2 regions of the Drancourtella sp. An57 genome follow, and region 2 is predicted to be linked to the other one. Evidence: a T-box and tRNA genes for the amino acid it is inferred to sense, from the RefSeq annotation. Region 2 holds a T-box; the other holds one or more tRNA genes.
What was found. The T-box of region 2 lies ahead of B5G11_RS10585 (valine--tRNA ligase). A T-box ahead of a tRNA ligase gene usually reads a tRNA of that ligase, here a tRNA-Val.
Positions count from the first base shown of each region.

Region 1: it has a tRNA-Val gene. The T-box ahead of B5G11_RS10585 (valine--tRNA ligase) is inferred to sense a tRNA for this amino acid. The anticodon was not compared.

Region 1 is NZ_NFHY01000009.1:89,370-100,534, forward strand. Features, by position in the region: gene ispF (2-C-methyl-D-erythritol 2,4-cyclodiphosphate synthase) at 1-274, opposite strand, end outside; gene B5G11_RS09015 (hypothetical protein) at 378-2,009, opposite strand; gene B5G11_RS09020 (ABC transporter ATP-binding protein) at 2,002-2,712, opposite strand; tRNA gene B5G11_RS09025 (tRNA-Met) at 3,031-3,104, opposite strand; tRNA gene B5G11_RS09030 (tRNA-Val) at 3,131-3,203, opposite strand; tRNA gene B5G11_RS09035 (tRNA-Met) at 3,211-3,284, opposite strand; tRNA gene B5G11_RS09040 (tRNA-Val) at 3,309-3,381, opposite strand; gene gdhA (NADP-specific glutamate dehydrogenase) at 3,570-4,904, opposite strand; gene B5G11_RS09050 (MarR family winged helix-turn-helix transcriptional regulator) at 5,008-5,472, opposite strand; gene B5G11_RS09055 (phosphoribosylformylglycinamidine synthase) at 5,617-9,414, opposite strand; gene B5G11_RS09060 (TIGR01906 family membrane protein) at 9,523-10,224, opposite strand; gene B5G11_RS09065 (LysR family transcriptional regulator) at 10,365-11,165, shown strand, end outside.
Region 2 is NZ_NFHY01000011.1:82,446-93,610, forward strand. Features, by position in the region: gene B5G11_RS10585 (valine--tRNA ligase) at 1-2,647, opposite strand, end outside; T-box leader at 2,702-2,947, opposite strand; gene B5G11_RS10590 (HAD hydrolase-like protein) at 3,027-3,692, opposite strand; gene B5G11_RS10595 (DNA alkylation repair protein) at 3,673-4,392, opposite strand; gene B5G11_RS10600 (asparaginase) at 4,417-5,436, opposite strand; gene B5G11_RS10605 (MATE family efflux transporter) at 5,644-6,990, shown strand; gene B5G11_RS10610 (HD domain-containing protein) at 7,095-7,658, opposite strand; gene B5G11_RS10615 (SDR family NAD(P)-dependent oxidoreductase) at 7,811-8,557, shown strand; gene B5G11_RS10620 (alpha-amylase family protein) at 8,715-10,517, opposite strand; gene B5G11_RS10625 (alpha-galactosidase) at 10,575-11,165, opposite strand, start outside.

The DNA of each region.
Region 1 (11,165 bases), on a different contig from region 2:
CAATCACATATAAGTGTTCATCAAGAAGCTCTCCAACCTGTTCCAGAAGTTTCAGGCTGGATGCTCCTTTGTATGTTTCGTCTGTATCCGGAAAGTGAAGACCGATATCTCCAAGGGCCGCGGCGCCGAGAAGCGCATCCATGACCGCATGCAAAAGCACGTCCGCGTCCGAATGACCCAAAAGCCCCTTTTCATATGGAATCTTCACCCCTCCGATAATCAAGTCTCTTCCTTCTGTCAATTTATGGACATCATATCCCATTCCTACTCTCAATAAGACTCCTCCTTTCCTTTTCACGTTCATCTGTCCTGTATTGTACTCTTTTCCATCTTATTTTAACATATTCTTCCCAAAAACTACTGATTTTTCGGGAACATTATTTAACGCGGAACATTTTCGGGGCATAGCGGTACACCAGAATGAGCGCCGCCACAATATAGGCAAGTGTCACAACCAGCACGCCTGCGGTAAACGGAAGATTTCCTGTGAGAGTACCGTTTGCCTGAAGCTCATAACACAGAAAACAAATCAGATAGACCGCCATATTAATTGCCTGAAAAAACGGATTTTTTACATTCATCTCTTCAGAATACGGCTGGAATACGTAGTACAAAAACAGGTGATGCACGGTAAAGAACACAGAAAGCATCAGTACTGCCGCACAAAACAAAAACATGTTCTGTCCAAAATTCCAGATACCGCAGATTCCACGAAATCCTGCCACCGCTGCACAGATTGCAGCTCCGATCACCAGATTATACCCCGCGATTTTTACCAGACGGATCCGGAAATTGGATAGAAGTGTCTTGGGATTCCGGTAGAAACCGAATTTCAGCATACTTTTATCGCAATTATAAAACATTGCCTTGCAGGCCTTGTCAGCCACCGTCATCATATACATAACAAAAACGAAAATCGGAAGGAAATCCGGAAGGTTTTCTGCTCCCAGATACGCTACTTCCGGCATTCCCACTCTGAACATCACACCTGCGATAAAAAAGCCCACGACTGCCGCCAGACGATAGTACACCGGTCTTAGAATCTGCCTCCTGTGCCTCAGGAAAAACAAAGCATTAAAGTATTCATAGCCGTGAAGCTTTTCCACTCCCGCCATCTTTCTGCTGTCTGCATGCAGATCCTGCTCCCGAATTCCCACAGACTTCTCATTTGCCGCCTGGGTGGATTGATTGACAATGGAAGAAAACAGCCATTGCTCTTCTACCGTCCTGTGGAGTTTCCGGCGGTAACAACGGTATCCTGACAGAATATACCACACCGAAATCACACCCACAATACAAATCAGAACAAGTAAAACAGGATGAAACAGTCTCTCTGCAGTCAAAAATGGTCCCCACGGCACGAACACAGTATATGCACCGGCAACGGACAGAAAAATAATTGTCCATACCCATCCGGTTTTTCTGGAGAACACAATCCCTTTCCGGTCATACAGCCATACCTGAAACGCCTCGCCCGCAGCACGCATCATCACAATGACAATCCAGAGACATATACCGTCTGCAATACTTCCTCCCGTAAACCAGGAAGCTGTCATGATGCAAATCAGAAAATACAATGCGAACGGGATATAACAGTAAAGAAGATATACCTTTGTATACTTTTCCACATCCATTTTCATGTACCGTATCGCGGTAAATTTCTCTTTCGTTACTTTAAAGACCACACTATCCTGAAGCGGTCCCATGATACAGGACAAAAAGAACAGGATCTGAACCAGACTGTCAAATCTCACTCCACTTTCCGCCGTACCAGCAAAAAGTGCCGGAAGGACAGCAAAAAGAAATATGTAAAGCGCCTTCCCCGCCAGACTGAAAACCTGACCAAGAATTGTAAACAACACCGCAAGCACCATCTTCAGTTCCCGATTCCCATACACACTGTCCGGAACATGCTTCCCGATCACCCACAGTCTCTTCAGATAATACAGGAACGTATTCGTCACAATTGTTGCTTTTAACATAATAATCTGCTGTAATGTTCTAACCATGGCTTTCCTCATCCTTCAATAATTCAATGATCTGTTCTTCAAAATCCTTCTGCTTCAACATCTCATGGTCGATCTGCCTGAGTCTCCCGTCACTTAAAATGACGATCTCATCACAGAGATCCGTCGCAAGCTGCAGAATATGCGTAGAAAAAATGATCACATGATCCTTCTGCATACTGCGCAGAAGACGCTTCATCTCCAGCGCAACAACTACATCCAGTGAAGTCAGCGGCTCATCCAGAAGAATCACCGGCGGCCTTGAGATCATAAAACAAATCATCTGAAGCTTATTCTTCATTCCATGAGAATATCCCTTGATCAGCTTCTTCCTGTCCTCCTGGTCAATCTGCACCAGATCAAAATACGCTTCCGCACTCGTCCCCGGCTCAATCCTGTCCCTGTTAATATCCATAAAAAACCGCACAAACTCTTCACCCGTCAAAAAATCCGGAAGCACCGGCACCGAAAACACATATCCAATCTCATCCGGCATTATCTCCCGCTCGCTCTCTCCGTCCCAGAGCATAGCAGCCCCTGAATCCGGCTGAATCTCATCGCTCAGGCAATTAAACAACGTCGTCTTACCAGCTCCATTACGCCCAAGAAGCCCATAAATCTTTCCCTTTTCAAACACAAAGGAACAATCATGCAAAACCACCTTGCTGCCAAAAGATTTCTTCACATTATTTAAACGTAATTCCATATCCTTCCCCTTTTCGTTCGATTTTTTCAATATTATATCTAAAAAGTCTGCCAGATACAACGTAAAAAACCATATTCCAGAAATATTAAGAATTATTTAGAATTATTGCCAAATTATCGGGGACGTGTTCCGGTGTATCGGAACCTGTCCCCGATGAAAAAAATCTGACAATTTGAGTTTTGCCTTATTTTATGCGGGTTTCGGGGGTTTTTTTGTCATTTACGTCGTGTACCTGTGTATCGGAACACGTCCCCGCCGAAAGTAAAACACAACAAAAAAAGAGACTTTCGTCTCTTTTTTGTACTTATGAATTTGTAGTAGCGGGAACTGGATTCGAACCAGCGACACTACGGGTATGAACCGTATGCTCTAGCCAACTGAGCTATCCCGCCATATGTTTTGTAATTTTCATAAGAAATGGGACCTATAGGGCTCGAACCTATGACCCTCTGCTTGTAAGGCAGATGCTCTCCCAGCTGAGCTAAGATCCCATATGAATAGCGGGAACTGGATTCGAACCAGCGACACTACGGGTATGAACCGTATGCTCTAGCCAACTGAGCTATCCCGCCATATGTTCGTAATTTCTTACGAAATGGGACCTATAGGGCTCGAACCTATGACCCTCTGCTTGTAAGGCAGATGCTCTCCCAGCTGAGCTAAGATCCCATATATCGCGGGTCGCTTTCGCAACCCGCTTGATTATTATACTATTAACATCTGATAAATGTCAACACTTTTTTTATCTTTTTTGACATAGATTTTTTCACTTTTTTTGGTGGTCTTTGCGGCTTTTTCCGTTTCAGACTGTTATAGCAGGATCTCAATGAATCTGCGTCTTTATTTTGCGGAAATTTTTAAACAATTCCCTGAGCTTCCATTGCGGCTGCTACTTTTTCAAATCCGGCAATGTTTGCTCCTACAACATAGTTGCCTTCGCATCCGTATCTCTTTGCTGCGTCTGCTGCGTTGTGGCAGATGTTTACCATGATGTTTTTCAGTTTCGCATCAACTTCTTCAAAAGACCAGCTCAAACGCTCGCTGTTCTGTGACATTTCCAGTGCGGATGTTGCAACACCGCCGGCGTTGGATGCTTTTCCAGGTGCAAAGAGTACGCCATTTGCCTGTAAGTATTCGGTTGCTTCCATTGTAGTCGGCATGTTTGCTCCTTCTGCAACTGCGATACATCCGTTTGCCACAAGCTGTTTTGCATCTTCAAGGTGCAGTTCGTTCTGTGTTGCGCAAGGAAGTGCGATGTCGCATTTTACGGACCATACGCCTGCGCCTTCATGGTATTCGGAGTTCGGACGGTATGTCTTGTACTCGGTCAGTCTTGCGCGTTTTACTTCTTTGATTTCTTTCACTGCATCCAGATCAATGCCTTCTGGATCGTAGATCCATCCGGTAGAATCGCTCATGGTCACGACTTTTGCACCCATCTGTACTGCTTTTTCTGCTGCATAGATCGCAACATTTCCTGCTCCGGAGATGGCAATGACTTTATCTTTCATGTCTTTGCCTGCGAGTTTTAACATTTCTTCCGTGAAGTAAAGCAGTCCGTATCCTGTTGCTTCTGTACGAACAAGGGATCCTCCGTATGTCAGACCCTTTCCTGTGAGCACGCCTTCAAATACGCCGCGGATTCTCTTGTACTGTCCGAACATGTAGCCGATCTCTCTTGCCCCTGTTCCGATGTCTCCGGCCGGCACGTCTGTGTCTGCTCCAATGTATTTGCACAGCTCTGTCATGAAGCTCTGACAGAATGCCATGATCTCTCTGTCGGATTTTCCTTTTGGATCAAAGTCAGATCCGCCTTTTCCTCCGCCGATTGGAAGACCTGTCAGTGAGTTTTTGAAAATCTGCTCAAATCCAAGGAATTTAATAATGCTTAAATTTACAGACGGATGGAGTCTGAGTCCTCCTTTGTATGGTCCGATTGCGCTGTTGAACTGTACCCGGTATGCCTTATTGACATGTACCTGTCCGTTGTCGTCTACCCACGGCACACGGAAGAGCAGCTGTCTTTCTGGCTCTGTCAGTCTTTCCAGAAGCGCTTCTTTTCTGTATTTATCTTCATTTGCCTCAATCACGACACGGAGAGATTCCAGAACTTCTTTGACAGCCTGGTGAAATTCCGGTTCGTTTGGGTTTTTCTTTACTACAAGGTCAATCACTTCATCTACGTATGACATAACATCTTCCTCCTACTTCTTTTCCTAAAAAAGTCTGCATAAACATACATCGCTTTTCTTCTTTAACACTGTAAAGCATTTTCATGTCATTGTCAAGAATTTTTTACCTTGTCTTTTTGGTTCGTTTTTCCTGATTTTCCATTCCCGCGGCCTTCTCATGGGCGGCTTTTGCCAGTATTCGCAGTTGTTCGGAAAACGGCTCCGGATCGATTTCGCTCTCGGCCAGCAGTTCTCCCCACCATTCCGTCAACTTGTCTTTCAGCTTCAGATACAGTTTTTCTCCGCTTTCTGAAAGCGAAATTTCGTATGTTTTTGCATTTCCCGGACGTTTTTCCCTGATTATATATCCACTTTTCTCGAGGCGACGCATCTCTCTCGTCGCCATTGCCTGATCCATGGCCATGGAATCGCACATCTCTCTCTGGCTGCACTTTGGATTGGCCCCAATATACATGACAAAATAATAGCTGGAATAGCCGATCCCGTACTGCTCCACCAGATGGTGCAGATACTTCTGTGACTGACGGTTTAGAATAGAAATATATTTTCCGATCTTACTGGACGGCATATCTGTCCCTCCCTTAATAAAACCATTAAGCAATTTTACGCTTACATTATAATCATCGTGTTTTCTTCTGTCAAATACTCAAGGGAAACGGAAAGAGGACAAATCCTGCTCTGAACTGTCCTCTTTCTCTATCAATTATATGCCCTATTTGAAATATGCGACGCCGGATTCAAAGATCTTCATATCCTGTTCGCCGTAAATATTGATTGCCACACCATCCGCTCTACGCTCGGAATGTGCCATCTTGCCAAGTACACGTCCGTCCGGGCTTGTGATACCTTCGATCGCGCGGTAGGAACCGTTAACATTCCATTCCTCGTCCATCGTTACATTTCCGTCCAGATCGCAGTACTGTGTCGCTACCTGTCCGTTTGCAAAGAGGGTATTAAGCCATTCTTCATTTGCAACAAAACGTCCCTCCCCGTGGGAAGCCGGGTTTGTATAAACTCCGCCAAGCTCTGCCATCTGAAGCCATGGGGACTTGTTTGTAACTACTTTTGTGTAAACCATCTTGGAAATATGACGTCCAATGGTATTGTATGTCAATGTCGGCGCGTCTTCTGTCTGTCCGACAATCTTGCCGTGCGGAACAAGGCCCAGTTTGATCAGTGTCTGGAATCCGTTACAGATACCAAGCGCAAGACCGTCTCTTTCATTTAAGAGCTTCTCTACTGCTTCTTTCATCTTTGCGTTCTGGAATGCAGTCGCAAAGAACTTCGCAGATCCGTCCGGCTCATCTCCTGCGGAGAATCCGCCCGGGAACATAATAATCTGAGATTGTCCGATTGCCTTTTCAAACTCAGCTACAGAATCGCGGATATCTGCCGCATCCAGATTCCGGAATACCTTTGTAATCACCTTAGCACCTGCGCGCTCAAATGCCTTTGCACTGTCGTACTCGCAGTTTGTTCCCGGGAATACCGGAATAAAGACAGTCGGCTGCGCAATCTTGTGGGAGCAGATGTGAACTTTCTTTGTATCGTAGCATCCGTCTTCCGTGATACGTGCTTCCGGATCTGCCGGCGCCACATATACGGACTCCGGTGCTGATTCTTCACCTGAAACGGTTGCAAATACCTTTTCCAGAGGTGCTTTCCATGCTGACTCTGCTTCTGCAAGTGTAATTTCCGTATTTCCATAAGAGAAGGTACCGTTATCTGTCACTTCACCGATCACTGTATATGTAATCGCAAGTTTTCCGACTTTGTCTGCCGGTACTTCTGCGATAATATCTCCAAATCCCGGAGCAAAGAAATCTCTCGGGTCTACATTATGCTCAATCTTGACACCCATGCCGTTTCCGAATGCCATCTTGCTGACAGCCGCAGCAATACCGTGGCGGTCCAGAGCGTACGCGGAAACAATGTTTCCATTCTGAATGTCCTCGCGGAACTTGCCGTACTGATCCATTGTCTGGCTGTAAACCGGGAGGCTGTACTGGTCTTTCTCAATCCGAAGCCATACAAGCTTATTGCCTGCTGCTTTGAGTTCCGGTGTAATAATGTCTCCAACCTTCGCAATGTCCACAGCAAAGGAAACCAGTGTCGGAGGTACATCGATATCCTGGAAGGTTCCGGACATACTGTCCTTTCCTCCGATGGATGGAAGTCCGTATCCGATCTGTGCGCTGTATGCACCAAGGAGTGCCGCAAACGGCTGACTCCAGCGTTTCGGATCTTCTGTCATTCTGCGGAAATACTCCTGGAATGTGAAGCGGATTTTCCGGTAATCTCCGCCGGAAGCTACGATCTTTGCGATGGACTCGGTCACTGCATAAACTGCTCCGTGATACGGGCTCCAGCTTGAAAGATACGGGTCAAATCCAAAGCTCATCATAGACACGGTATCACATGCCCCTTTCAGTACCGGAAGTTTGGCTACCATGGTCTGGGTCTCTGTCATCTGGTATTTTCCGCCGTGCGGCATGAAGACAGATCCTGCTCCGATGGAACCGTCAAACATCTCCACAAGTCCTTTCTGGGAACATACGTTGAGGTCTTTTAAAGTATCAAGCCATGCTTCTTTCACATCCGGAACATCTTTGCGTTCTTCCAGCATGTTGCCGTCTTTTGACGGAATCTCAACAAAGACTTCTGTCTCCTGATGTGCTCCGTTTGTATCGAGGAATGCACGGGAAATATTGACAATCTCTTTGCCTCTCCAGGAGAGTACAAGGCGAGGCTCTTCTGTGACAACTGCCACTTCCACTGCCTCCAGGTTCTCCTCTTTGGCATACTCTAAAAACTGTGCGACATCTTTTGGATCTACTACAACGGCCATACGTTCCTGGGACTCGGAAATAGCGATCTCTGTTCCATCAAGTCCTGCGTATTTTTTCGGCACTTTGTCAAGATCCACTCTCAGACCATCTGCCAGCTCTCCAATCGCAACGGAAACTCCGCCTGCGCCAAAGTCATTACACTTCTTGATGAGACGGCTGACTTCTTCTCTGCGGAACATTCTCTGAATCTTACGCTCTGTCGGCGCATTTCCTTTCTGAACTTCCGCACCACAGGTCTCGATGGATGCCTCTGTATGTACTTTGGAAGAACCGGTCGCACCGCCGCATCCGTCTCTTCCTGTCCGTCCGCCGAGCAGAATGATGATATCGCCCGGATCGGATGTCTCACGGATGACCGCACGTCTCGGCGCAGCGCCAAGGACAGCACCGATCTCCATACGTTTTGCCACATAATCCGGATGATAAATCTCTTTAACCATGCCTGTAGCAAGTCCAATCTGGTTGCCGTAGGAGCTGTATCCATGAGCAGCCTCTCTGACAAGCTTCTTCTGAGGAAGCTTTCCTTTCATCGTATCTTTCACAGAAACGGTCGGATCTGCCGCTCCTGTCACACGCATTGCCTGGTAAACATAAGTACGGCCGGACAGCGGGTCACGGATGGCTCCGCCAAGGCAGGTTGCAGCGCCTCCAAACGGCTCGATCTCGGTCGGATGATTGTGTGTCTCGTTCTTAAAGTTGACAAGCCACTCTTCTTCCTTTCCGTCCACTTCGATCGGCACTACGATACTGCACGCATTGATCTCATCGGACTCCTCCTGATCCTGAAGCTTTCCTTCTTTTTTCAGCTTCCGCATTGCCATCAGGGCAAGGTCCATCAGGCAGACAAACTTGTCCTCTCTGCCTTTGAAAATTTCACTGTGTGTCTGTAAATATTCCCGGTATGTCTCTTCCAGAGGTTCACGGTAGTCTCCCTCTCCGAAAGTTACATTGGTAAGCTCAGTGGAGAATGTCGTATGACGGCAGTGATCAGACCAGTATGTATCCAACACACGGATCTCTGTCATGGACGGATCACGCTTCTCCTCTGTCCGGAAATAATTCTGAATATGAAGGAAATCCTTAAATGTCATGGCAAGGCCAAGGGAATCATAAAGCTCTTTTAAGCTTCCCTCTTCCATGTCCTGGAAGCCGTCAAAAATCAGGACGTCTGCAGGCTCCTCAAACTGTGTCACCAGTGTTTCCGGCTTGTCCATTCCGGTTTCTCTGGAATCCACTGGGTTGATGCAGTGCGCCTTGATTGCCGCAAACTCCTCGTCGCTTACGCTTCCTTCGATTACGTAAGTTGTCGCCGTCTTGATTACCGGCTTTTCATCCTCACGGATAAACTGTACGCACTGTACAGCAGAATCCGCTCTCTGGTCAAACTGTCCCGGCAGGTACTCTACGGAAAATGCCCGCTCGTCCTCTTTCATCGGGAAAGTCTCTTTATATAAGGTATCTACCGGCGGTTCCGCAAACACACCGTTGCACGCTCTCTCAAATGTCTCGTCTGACAGATTTTCAATATCATAGCGGATCAGCACACGGACATTGGTCACGCCGCAAATCCCCAGGTAGCTTTTGATCTCGTGTTTTAATGCTTTCGCCTGTACGGCAAAATCCTGCTTTTTCTCTGCATATACACGTCTTACACCGCTCATGAATTTCCTCCATTCTTCTTTTTACAAGATTATTCGATTCTGACCCTAGTGTATCATACTTTTCTTGATAAGTATAATTAATATATTTAAATTTACTTATAAGTTGTCCTAATTTTCTTTTTTCTTCCTCCAGATCCGAAGTCCAATACAGATCAATTCAAAGAAAATCAGAAAAGCAACAAAAAATCCCCCGATCCGCAGTGTCATATCGAAGAAAAATCCTTCCGGAAGCATCCGGATCATATAATCCGTGGCCGGGTCAAACATCCACAGATCATTGTCGAAAAACAGCTCATGGAAAATGACAAAGCACCGGTCAAAGTTCACGGCAATCGCAATTCCAAGAGCCGCAACCAGCGCCAGAAACACTCCGACCGTGATCTCGTAAGCCTTCGGCAGAATCCGTTTGAGATCCGCCTTCAAAATGAGCAGAAGCACTACCGCCGCAGCCAGTATAACCGCCGCATATCTTCTGAGGGCAAACCCTCCAAGAAACAGATCCCGGACCTCTCCCATGTGGAACCGGTCCTGCTCATTAAAAAAGTCCTGACGCTCCCCATCAATCGTAGTCATGACGGAAAGCTCCTCCCGGTCTCCTCGTAAGTAGGACATCATCTTTTCCGTAACATCCATGATGTCGTCCATCTCCATCGGGAGTGTCTCCTGAATTTCATACTTTTCATATTCTTTCTGGTAAAAACCAAAATCACTGTATGCTGCGATCTCGAAAGCACTCAGCAGTAAAATCAGAATCAGCGAAACCGCTGCCGCTGCTGTCAGAAATCCGTGTAGCACTTTTTTTGTCTTCATTCTTATCGCCGTTCCTTTCTGTCTGTCTTCTTTTCCTATTATATATGCTGTCGGCCCGTCCTTCCAGCAAAACTTTTGTGCCTTGTTTTTTTTCCATTCTTTCCTTATAATAAAACTAGAATTTATAAGGAGGACTTATGATGGATATCAACTATGAATTATATAAAGTTTTTTACTATGTTGCGTCAAGTTTAAGCTTCTCCGAAGCATCCAAGCAGCTTTATATTTCCCAGTCCGCAGTCAGCCAGTCAATCAAGGCTCTGGAAAAGAAACTGGATCAGGTCCTGTTTATCCGGAGTACAAAGAAAGTCCAGCTCACTCCGGAAGGGGAGATCCTTCTGCGCCATGTGGAACCGGCCATGAATCTGATCAAAAGAGGAGAAAACCAGCTTCTGGAATCCGCCTCCACAGGCGGTCAGATCCGGATCGGGGCAAGTGATACCATCTGCCGCTACTTTCTTGTACCGTATCTGGAGCGTTTTCACAGGAGTTTTCCAAGTTCTCACATCAAGGTGACAAACCAGACGTCCATCAAATGCGTGGATCTTCTGGAAAACGGACAGGTGGATCTGATTTTTATCAATTACCCTAACAATTATATCAACCAGCTTTCTACTGTCAAAAAGATCAAAACGTTCCGGGACGTCTTTGTCGCCAATGATTCCTTCTCCCACCTGAAAGGGAAGAAACTTTCCTACCAGGAACTTTTGGATCAACCGATCCTGATGCTGGACCGGAAAAGTACGACCAGTGAATTCCTTCACAGTCTTTTTCAGCAGCATCAGCTGGATCTGGTACCGGAAATCGAACTGAGCAGCAATGATCTTCTCATCGATCTTGCAAAAATCGGCCTTGGCATCGCTTTCATTCCGGATTACTGTTTAAGCCGTGACCCGGAAGGGCTCTTTATCGTGGAGACAAAAGAAGAGCTGCCAAAGCGG
Region 2 (11,165 bases):
TCATGATCGATGCAAGACGTTCCTGAACCTGTTCCATCATCTGTGTATATTTTTCCAGCTTGGCCCGCTCTTCATTGACCTTTGCCTCCGGCGCCTTACTCATGAATTTCTCATTGTTCAGCATGCCGTTTACACGGGCAAGTTCTTTTTTCAGCTTTTCTTCTTCTTTTAAGAGACGTTCCTTCTCCTGTTCAAAATCAATCAGATCCTCAAGCGGCATATACACTGCTCCATCCGGAACTACAATAGAAACCGCATCCTCAGAGATTCCCTCTTTCGTTCCCTGAATGATGAGATCGCTTGCATTCATCAATGGTTTCACTGATTCTTTTAATGTTTCAAACCCCTCACAAAGTGTCTCATTCTCACAAACAATAAATACTTTTGCCTTCCGGCTGTTTGGCACGTTCATCTCAGCACGTGCATTTCTTACACCCCTTACAATATCCTTGACATGATCAACGATATTTTCTTCCTCCGGGAAGTTCAGTGCTTCATCATATTCCGGCCAGTCAGACATCATCAGAGATTCTTCTGACGGAACAAGGGCGCTGTAGATTTCCTCTGTCACAAACGGCATATACGGATGCAGAAGTTTAAGCGCGTCCGCAAGAACCGTTTTCAAGGTCCAAAGCGCTGCATTGGCTGCCTTATAATTTTCATCGGAATGGTAAATACGGTATTTTGCCATCTCGATGTACCAGTCACAGAATTCATCCCAGATAAAGTCGTATACTTTCTGTACTGCAATTCCCAGTTCAAATTTATCCATGTTTTCCGTCACATCTTTGATCAGACGATTTGCTCTGGAAAGGATCCACCTGTCAGCTGCTGTCAGATCCTGGGCATCCGGACGGCTGATCACTTTATCTTCCATATTCATCAGGATAAACCTGGAAGCGTTCCATACTTTGTTTGCAAAGTTACGGTTTGCTTCTACTTTTTCTTTATAGAAACGCATATCGTTTCCAGGCGCGTTTCCTGTCACCACCGTAAGACGGAGCGCATCAGCACCGTACTCGTCGATGATTTCCAGCGGATCGATCCCGTTTCCAAGCGACTTGCTCATCTTTCTTCCCTGGTCATCCCGGATCAGACCGTGGAAGAATACCGTGTGGAACGGGCATTTTCCGGTCTGCTCAAATCCTGAGAATACCATACGGATTACCCAGAAGAAGATGATGTCATATCCGGTTACAAGGACATCTGTCGGATAGAAGTAATCCAGCTCCTCTGTCTGATCCGGCCATCCAAGTGTGGAGAACGGCCACAGTGCGGAGGAGAACCAGGTATCCAGTGTATCCTCATCCTGTGTAAAGTGCGTGCATCCGCATTTCGGGCATACGGCCGGAGCTCCGCCTCTTTGTACAATCATTTCGCCGCATTCGTCGCAGTAGTATGCCGGAATCCGGTGTCCCCACCAGATCTGTCTGGAAATACACCAGTCACGGATATTGTTCAGCCACTGCAGGTATATTTTGTTCATACGTTCCGGAATCAGCTTTAACTCTCCTGTTTCCAGTGCTTTGATGGCCGGCTTTGCAAGCTCTTCCATCTTGACAAACCACTGCTGCTTGATTAACGGCTCGACCGTCTGCTTACATCTCTCGTGTACACCTACATTATGTGCATAATCTTCCACTTTTACCAGATATCCCTGGTCTTTCAGATCCTGCACGATCGCTTCTCTTGCTTCGTAGCGTCCCATACCTGCGTACTTGCCGCCGTTTTCATTGATCGTCGCATCATCATTCATGATGTTGATCTCTTCCAGACCGTGTCTCTTTCCGATCTCGAAGTCGTTCGGGTCATGTGCCGGAGTCACTTTCATTGCACCGGTTCCGAATTCCTTGTCTACATAGGCATCCGCAATGATCGGGATTTCCTTATTTACAAGCGGCAGAAGCGCTTTCTTTCCAATAATATCGGTATAACGTTCATCTTCCGGATTTACTACAATCGCAGTATCTCCAAGCATCGTCTCCGGACGTGTCGTCGCGATCACAAGGCTTCTGTCCGTGCCTACGATCGGATAACGGATGTGCCAGAAATGTCCGGCCTGTTCCTCATGCTCTACTTCCGCATCGGAAAGGGATGTCTGGCATACCGGACACCAGTTGATGATCCGGGAACCTTTGTAGATATATCCTTTTTCATAAAGGCGTACGAACACTTCCTCTACAGCCCTGCTGCATCCTTCGTCCATCGTGAACCGCTCTCTGTCCCAGTCACAGGATACGCCAAGTTTCTTTAACTGGGATTCAATCGTCCCTGCATACTCCTCTTTCCACTCCCAGACACGGTCCAGAAAGCCTTCTCTTCCAAGCTCCCTCTTGTCGATGCCTTCTTCTTTTAACTGATTCGTCACCTTAACTTCGGTGGAGATCGCCGCATGGTCCGTACCCGGAATCCAGAGGGCATTGTATCCCTGCATTCTCTTATAACGGATCAGGATATCCTGAAGCGTATTGTCCAGGGCATGTCCCATGTGCAGCTTTCCTGTGATATTCGGCGGCGGCATCACCGTCGTAAACGGCTTTCTGCTCCTGTCTACTTCTGCGTGAAAATACTTGTTCTCACACCATTTTTCATAAAGCTTCGGTTCAATCTCCTTCGGATTGTACGTTTTGTCCAACTGTCTGCTCATCATTACCTCCTCATTTCAAGCGTTCCTGTGAATAACAAAACGCCCTTTACATATGTAAAGGGCGTCAAAACGCGGTACCACCTTTTTTATACACCTGTCCTCTCTGACAGATGTATATCTCTTCGTTCTATAACGGGAACTACTCCGGGATCTCCTACTGTCCTTTCTCTCAATCGGACACATTCAGACATCCGGCTCCAAAGCTACCTTCCACAACTCCTTCTTGTAATCACCTTCCAGCCAGCGGGTAATTCTCTCTGTCAAGGGCAGGTGTGTACTCCTCTTTATCAACACCTTTAAATATGAAACTATGATAATCATAGTCATCAGCCCCCGGTTTGTCAAGGAGTTCATGGAATTTTCATGGAATCTTAAGGTTCTAGGCCTCTCCCTTCAGAAACTCTTTCAATTCTTCGACCGAGTCAAAAATCATATCCGCTCCGGCCGCCTCCAGCTCCTTCCGGCTTCCGAATCCGTAGAGGACTCCGGCTGAGGCAAGTCCGAATGTCCTGGCGCCAAGTATGTCATGTTCCCTGTCCCCCACCATGATAACCGATGGATCTCCCGTTTTTTTTCCGCAAGTTTCCAGCGCATAGGCAATGACATCTTCTTTTGTCAGCCTGCTCTCATCCATGGTCGCCCCGCAGATGTAAGTGAAGTATAACTCAATCCCGGCATCTCTGGCAATGATTCCGGCATAATGTTCCGGCTTGGAGGTGGCCATGACAATGCGGAAGCCTGCTTCTTTGAGCTCCCGCAGCATGGTTTCCACCCCGTCGTACAGACGGTACTCATACACACCTTTTGTTCCGAAATTTTCCCTGTAATATTCCACCGCTTTTCTTGCCTCTGTTTCACTCAGCCCGGTGTATTTCTGGAACGAAGTGAGAAGCGGAGGCCCGATAAACGGAAGCAGTTCCTTTCGTTCCTTTTCAATTCCAAATTTTTTCAGAGCGTAGACTACTGAATTGATTATTCCCGGCTCCGAATCGATGAGCGTTCCGTCCAGATCCAGAAAGACGGTGTCAAATCCTGGTATTCCCATGTTCTTCCTCCTGTTTTCGTTTCAGTGCATTAAGCATTTCCTTGTCCTGAGCGCTGACCCGTCTCGACTCTCTGCATTTCTGGATCGCCTTGTTGTGGGTCCAGATATCCAGCTTCTTTTCTTTCAGAAGTCCAAGTACTTTTTCCGGGTACTTCACATATGCGGTTGCCACGCCCCAGGCGATCCCCATCCGGACATAATAGTCTTCTGACCTGATATCCGCATACCGGCGCAGTACTTCATCTATATACCGGTCATTCAGGAAATGGTCCATCAGTGCGATTACACCAAACCGGAGCTCAAATTCCCGGCTGCTGTTCAGCCATTTTTCCAGATAGGAAAACCAGAATTCCGGATCCTTTTCCATCCATTTATACGTGGAAGTGCTGCAATCACAGTCCGCCCAGGACAGAACTCCCGGTACCCAGATATCGAGCATGGCCGCATGTTCTTCTCTGGATGCTTTTCTGTATCCGGAAGCCATCCCAAAGAGCATGTGCTCTTCCTGATAGACGCAGCTCCCATGATCCCGGAGCATTTCATCAAGCCATCCGCCCTCCGGCTCTTTTGCCGCTTCTTTTGCAAGTTCCCGAAGCTTCGGTATCCGGATGCCAAGCGTCGGCATGGACGGTGCATTTAAAATCCGGTCGTTGAATTCCTTATAGGCTTCATCGGACAGCGTCTTCAATCTGTCCCGCATTAGTTCCCGTTTTCCCATACTCTTTTACTTATCCTCTCTGAATCCCGCGAACAGGATATCGTGATTAATCATTCTGTAGAATCGTTTTTTGATTTCCTCATAATCTTTTGCCGGCCGCGCCATCAGCCACATGAGTTTTGTAATCGTAGCCTCCAGTGTCATGTCATAGGCTTCCAGAAGATCAAAATCCTGCTTTACCTTTTTTCCGACCTCGTAGACTGTCATATTGCTTCCTTCACTTACAACCTGTGTCGTCATGACAATCAGTTTTCCTTCTTTTTTCCACTTCTTCATTCCCTCATAGACTTCCGCAGTAATGCTGTCCGGAAGTCCGCCTACGCCAAAGCTCTCGATCACGACACAGTCATACTGTTCCAGAATCTGAGTCAGCACGCCGCTTCGCATGCCCGGAACCAGTTTCAGCACATAAACACTATCTTTCATGTCATGGTAAAACCGTACTTCTCCCTTATGCCGTACCGGCGGGATGTACCGGATCACCTGACCGTCCTGAATCACAGCCGGGTACGGGAAATTAATGCTGGAAAATGCATTGTAGCTTTTTGCCCGCTCCTTTTTCGCCCTTGTTCCGATAATGACTTTGCCGTCAAACACGATGCTGACATCTTCGGAATCGTCATCCGCCGCGTAGATAAAGCTGTCCAGCAGATTGGTCTTTGCATCCGTCACGTCCATATTGATCGGCTTCTGTGCTCCGGTCACGACAATCGGCTTTGGGGAGTTCTGAATCATATAGGAAAGCGCCGCCGCTGTGTAGGCAAGGGTGTCGGTTCCATGGCAGATCACAAACCCGTCATAGGCATCGTAGTGCTTCTCCACCGCTTCCACCATCAGCTTCCAGTGCTCCGGTGTTACATTGGTACTGTCGATATTGCACACCTGCAGCGTCTCCACCCCACATACATGTTTCACCTGAGGAATGCAGGCCAGAATGTCATTCGGCGTCAGGCCCGGGGCCAGTCCGTTTTCCGTCTGCTTTGAGGCAATCGTCCCTCCGGTTCCAATCATCAATATTTTCTTCATTTGGTTTTCCTCTCTTTACATACTTCGTTCCATCAGTGAAAAGCCCCACCGGATGTCCGGATGGGGATTATTCTATGATTTTAGTATAAGGAAATTCCGGCCGGAAATCAACCGGCTTATAGGATTTTGCATCCTTTTATGATAAAATGTAGATATTCGGCCACAAGGCCTGATTGCAATAAAGCTTTTACAAATGGGGGATTACAAATGAGACAAAAGATTGATTTACTGAACGGACCGGTTTTCCCGTCACTGACCAGACTTGCTCTCCCGATTATGGCGACATCTCTTGTCCAGATGGCATACAATCTCACCGATATGATCTGGATCGGAAGAATCAGCAGTGACGCGGTCGCATCTGTCGGGGCTGCCGGCATGTACATGTGGTTTGCGAATGGAATCACTGTACTTGCAAAAATGGGCGGACAGGTCAAGGTCGGACATTCTCTTGGCGCCGGCGAACGGACCGAGGCATGCGGCTATGCCCGGAATGCGATCCAGCTTTCCCTGATTCTCGGACTTGCCTACGGCATCATCTGCCTTCTTTTTCAAAAGCCGCTGATCGGATTTTTCCGGCTGAATTCTCCGGCAGTCATTCAGAATGCAGAAATTTATCTTGCCATCACCTGCGGGCTTGTCGTTTTTTCCTTTTTAAATCAGGTTTTTACAGGAATTCTGACTGCCATGGGCAACAGCCGTACTTCCTTTCTCGCAACCGCTGCCGGTCTTATCATCAACATCGTTCTGGATCCGGTTCTGATCTTCGGCATCGGTCCGTTTCCGAAACTTGATGTGGCAGGTGCTGCAATTGCCACAGTATTTGCCCAGGCTGTGGTCACCGTCGTTTTCCTGCTTTCCGTCCGTAAAGAGCCGGATATTTTTATGAATCTTCACTTTTTTACAAAGCCTCAGCTTTCTGTGCTAAAAGAGCTGATCCGTATCGGACTGCCTTCTTCTGTCCAGAGCATGATTTTCACCGGCATTTCCATGGTAATCGCCCGGATTGTTGCCGGATTCGGAGATTCAGCCGTGGCTGTCCAGAAAGTCGGCTCTCAGATCGAGTCTATTTCCTGGATGACGTCGGATGGATTCGCCGCCGCGGTCAATTCTTTTATCGCCCAGAATTTCGGCGCAGGCAATGCTGCAAGGGCAAAGAAAGGCTACCGTTGCTCTATGGTGGTCGTCCTGCTGTGGGGTGTCTTCTGTACGATCGTCCTGATCGTCTTTCCGGCGCCGATTTTCCGGATTTTCATTCCGGAGGCGGACGTCCTCCCGATGGGAGTGGCTTACCTGCAGATCCTCGGGGTCTCACAGCTGTTCATGTGTATGGAAATCACGACCGCCGGAGCATTTTCCGGGCTTGGGCGGACACTTCCTCCGTCTGTCGTCAGCATCACGCTTACGACAGCAAGAATTCCTCTTGCCCTGCTTTTGATCTCTACGCCGCTCGGACTGAACGGAATCTGGTGGAGTATTACGATTTCCAGTATTTTCAAAGGGCTTGTCCTTACGGCAGCCTTTAAAAAGATGGCATTTCGGCCTGCAGCGCAGTAACATAACATATTCAGGGAAGAAAACAGCAGGTGCGGAAGTGAATGTCCTGCCTGGGCATCATACCACTTCTTCACCTGCTGTTTTTTGATCTATCACATTTTCTGTCAGTTCTCGCCAAAATGGCGGTCCACCAGATGGCAGTACTCTTCATACGCCGGCACTCTGGCAAATCTCTCCCGCAGTGCCTCCTGAATTCCCCTGTAATACCAGCCAATTGTTTTTTTATCCTTCATACGGAAACGGTTCCACAAGTCTTCGCCGACCACCGGATAGTCACGGTCAATATCCCGCATATTGGAAAGCTTGTCCGCAAGCCCGATCATCTGCACCTCAAAAGACGCCGTCCGGATCCGCTCGATGGTCGAACCTTTCCTCTCCATCCATGATTTGGATTTGTCCTCGCTCTCCTGGGCAACCAGCGATGCAACACGCTCCGAAAAATTCTCCGCAAGGACCTCCCGCGTCACCCCCTTGCAGTCCTCGATCGTATCGTGCAGAATCGCCGCGCTGATCACCTCTTCATCGGTTGTCATCGTCGAGACGATATCTCCCACTTCAATCGGATGAACGATATAAGGACGCCTGGTCCCTTTTCGAAACTGTCCTTCGTGTGCCTTTGTCGCAAATTCGATTGCCCGGTCTATCATCATATTTGATTTCCTTTCCATCTGTTTGCATTTACACTTTAAGGTTACCACTTTGAAAAATAAAATCAAGTTTTTTCTTTCATACATGTCACTTCTGACGTATACTGGATGATGTCAACATATATGTAATGTCAACATATATGCAAAAAATGTTCAAAAAGGGGATATCTAAGATGAAACAAAAATCAGGTGTACTGATTACCGGAGCTTCCAGAGGCATCGGACGGGCATGCGCCCTTCTCCTTGCCGGACACGGTTTTCATATTTTCTTAAACAGCGCACATCATATAGAAGCACTGGAGGAAGTCCGCCGGGAAATTCTCTCGATTCCAGGCGGCTCCTGCGAACTCTGCCCGGGGGATGTCGGCAACCCTGACCAGGTCCGTAAAATCTTCGCAACGATTGCCAGTTCCGAACATACAGACGGAGGACTCGACATCCTGATCAACAATGCAGGCATTTCCCACATCGGCCTTCTGAGCGACATGACCGATGAGGAGTGGAGCCGCCTGATCGCCACCAACCTCTCCTCCGCCTTTTACTGCTGCCGGGAAGCCATCCCTCATATGGTGTCCAAAAAATCCGGAAAAATACTCAACGTCTCCTCCATGTGGGGACGAAGCGGCGCATCCTGCGAAGCAGCCTACTCCGCATCCAAAGCCGGCATCCAGGGACTGACCCAGGCCCTCGCCAAAGAACTCGCTCCAAGCAATATCCAGGTCAACGCCATCGCTTTCGGCGTCATTGACACCGACATGAACCGGATGCTCGATGCCGAAGAACGACGCGCCCTCGCAGAGGAGATCCCGGCCGGCTACTTCGCCTCACCCGAAGAAGCAGCCCGGATGATCTGGAACACCCTCAACGCACCCGCCTACATGACCGGACAGATCATCGGGTTCGACGGCGGATTCCTGTAACCCGGACAACGGTGTGTAACACACAAACACTAAAAAAATTCCATTACGCCCAGGCGTAACAGAATCTCAACATTTACAATATTCACTTCATATTTGTCACACTTTTTCCATTGGGGACGTGTTCCGATGCATCGGAACACGTCCCCAAAAATAAAATCTATTGTTTTATGCACCATGTGAATCCGTATTCGGGCAGTGTAATTGTGCCGTTTTCCAGGATTTCGCCTGTGAAGAGTTCGTGGTAGATCCCTTCTTCCGGAAGTGTTAACTGTTTTTTACAATTGTTAAAGTTGAAAAGGCCTGTGAGACTTTTTCCGTTGTGTTTCCGGATGATTCCGAGGACTTCCTGGTCTCCGGTGTCCCAGGTGGTGACTTCTGCTTCCGGTCCGAGGATATCTTCCTGTGCTCTTATTTTTTCCATGTAGGAGAGGGTCTGGAAGATTTGTCCTTCTACGGTGTTCTGGTCATCCCTGTTTTGGGCGAGATCCCATTTGAAGGTGCCTCTGTGGATATACCGGGAGTCCGTTTTTTTCTCTTCGTCTTCTTTATAGGTGTAGTCGTTGACCTGCCCGATTTCGTCTCCGCTGTAGATCATCGGGATGCCGGCCTGCATGAACATGTAGGCGTGGAGCATGAGATCTTTGCGGACGGCTTTTTCCATTTTTTCTTTATCCTGTTCAAACCCGGCGCTTTCGATGCCGCACATGGATGCGGTTGTTCCGCAGAATCTGGCGTCTTTTGTCACGGGGTCATCGTTGTAGAGTTCTCCTCTGCTTTCGCTTCCCGGATACTTTCCGGTGAAGTAATCGTTCAGGTACTGTTTGTGTGGAATTTCCTCCATCTGCCATTGTTTCAGTGTGTCGTAATCCAGGCCCCATCCGATGTCGTCGTGGCAGCGGAGATAATTCAGGAAGGTATATTCCTTTGGAAGGCGGTTTACAATGTCAAGCTGCTTTTTCAGCAGTCTGATGTCGTGTACAGCCACGGTGTGCCAGGTGGTTGCCATGGTTGTCACATTGTAAAGCATGTGACATTCCGGTTTGTCCACAGTCCCAAAGTATGGTACGACCTTTTCCGGTTCCATGACTACTTCTCCCAGAAGTGCCACGGCCGGGCAGACGATCTCTCCGATCATTCGCATCATCCGTACAATAGTATGTACCTGTTTTAAGTTCCGGCAGGATGTTCCCATCTCTTTCCAGATATATGGAACCGCGTCAATCCGGATGATATCCATTCCCTGATTGGCAAAGAAGAGGAAATTATACATCATTTCGTTAAATACCCTTGGATTTCCGTAATTTAAATCCCACTGATATGGATAGAAGGTCGTCATCACATAGTGTCCGATCTCCGGAATCCAGGTAAAATTCCCCGGCGCCGTCGTCGGGAATACCTGCGGCACGGTCTTTTCAAACTGTTCCGGAATCCAGGCATTGTCGTAGAAGAAATACCGGCTCATATACTCGCCTTCGCCGTTTCTTGCGCGGACAGCCCATTCATGTTCCTCGGATGTATGGTTCATGACGAAATCCATGCACACATCGATTCCCATGTTATGGCATTTGGCGGCAAGTCTTGCCAGATCATCCATGGTTCCCAGATCCGGGCGGACTTTCCGGAAGTCTGCCACTGCATATCCGCCGTCGGATTTTCCTTTTACGGTATCAAGAAACGGCATCAGATGAATGAAGGAGACATTACTCTCTTTGATATAGTCGAGCTTTTTCTGCACTCCTTTCAGATTGCCGGCAAAATTGTCGATGTAGAGCATCATGCCAAGCATATCCTTCCTGCGGTACCAGTCCGGATGTACTTCCCGCTCGCGATCCCGCTTTTTCAACGCTGCTTTTCTTTCTGTATAATATTGATACATCCGGCTGCACAGTTCCGCATACATGTCTTCATTCTGATACAGCTCCATATAAAGCCATTTCAGTTCGTCCTGATGCTTCTCCATGCGTGCCTGAAATTCTTTATCACTTTTTTTTGCTCTTCCCACTATTCTTAAACCCCTTTATTGTTCTACACGTCTTAAATATCTCTGGTAGGCAAGGTACTCTCCGCTCTCAATCGGCACCGGAAGCCCTGCCTGCATCAATGCAGCCCCGCTGTAGATCCGGTCATGTCCTTCAATCTGATAGAATGCATCCGGAATCAGGCCGCGCATTTTTACATAGTTGACAGTCATATTGCCATGCTGTTTTAACATTACGACACTGATGAGCGCCTCACTTTGATCCTCCGATACGAAAGCCCAGGCGCCAAACTCATCCTTCTGCGGGCTGGACAGACGGTAGTAGTCTCCTCTCTGGATGAGTGGAGCGTATTGTTTGAATTTCTTTACCTGTTCTTTGACTTCTTCCTTTTCTTCCCCGCTTAAGAGTCCAAGATTCAGTTCATATCCAAATGTTCCTGCCATGGCAACAACGCCTCTTGTATTGAGAGATGTGATCCGGCCGGTCTGATGATTTGGGACCGCGGATACATGAGAACCGACGCAGGATGCCGGATAGATAAAGGATGTTCCGTACTGGATTTCCAGCCGGTCGATCGCATCGGTATTATCACTGCACCAGATCTGCGGCGTGTAATAAAGCATTCCGGC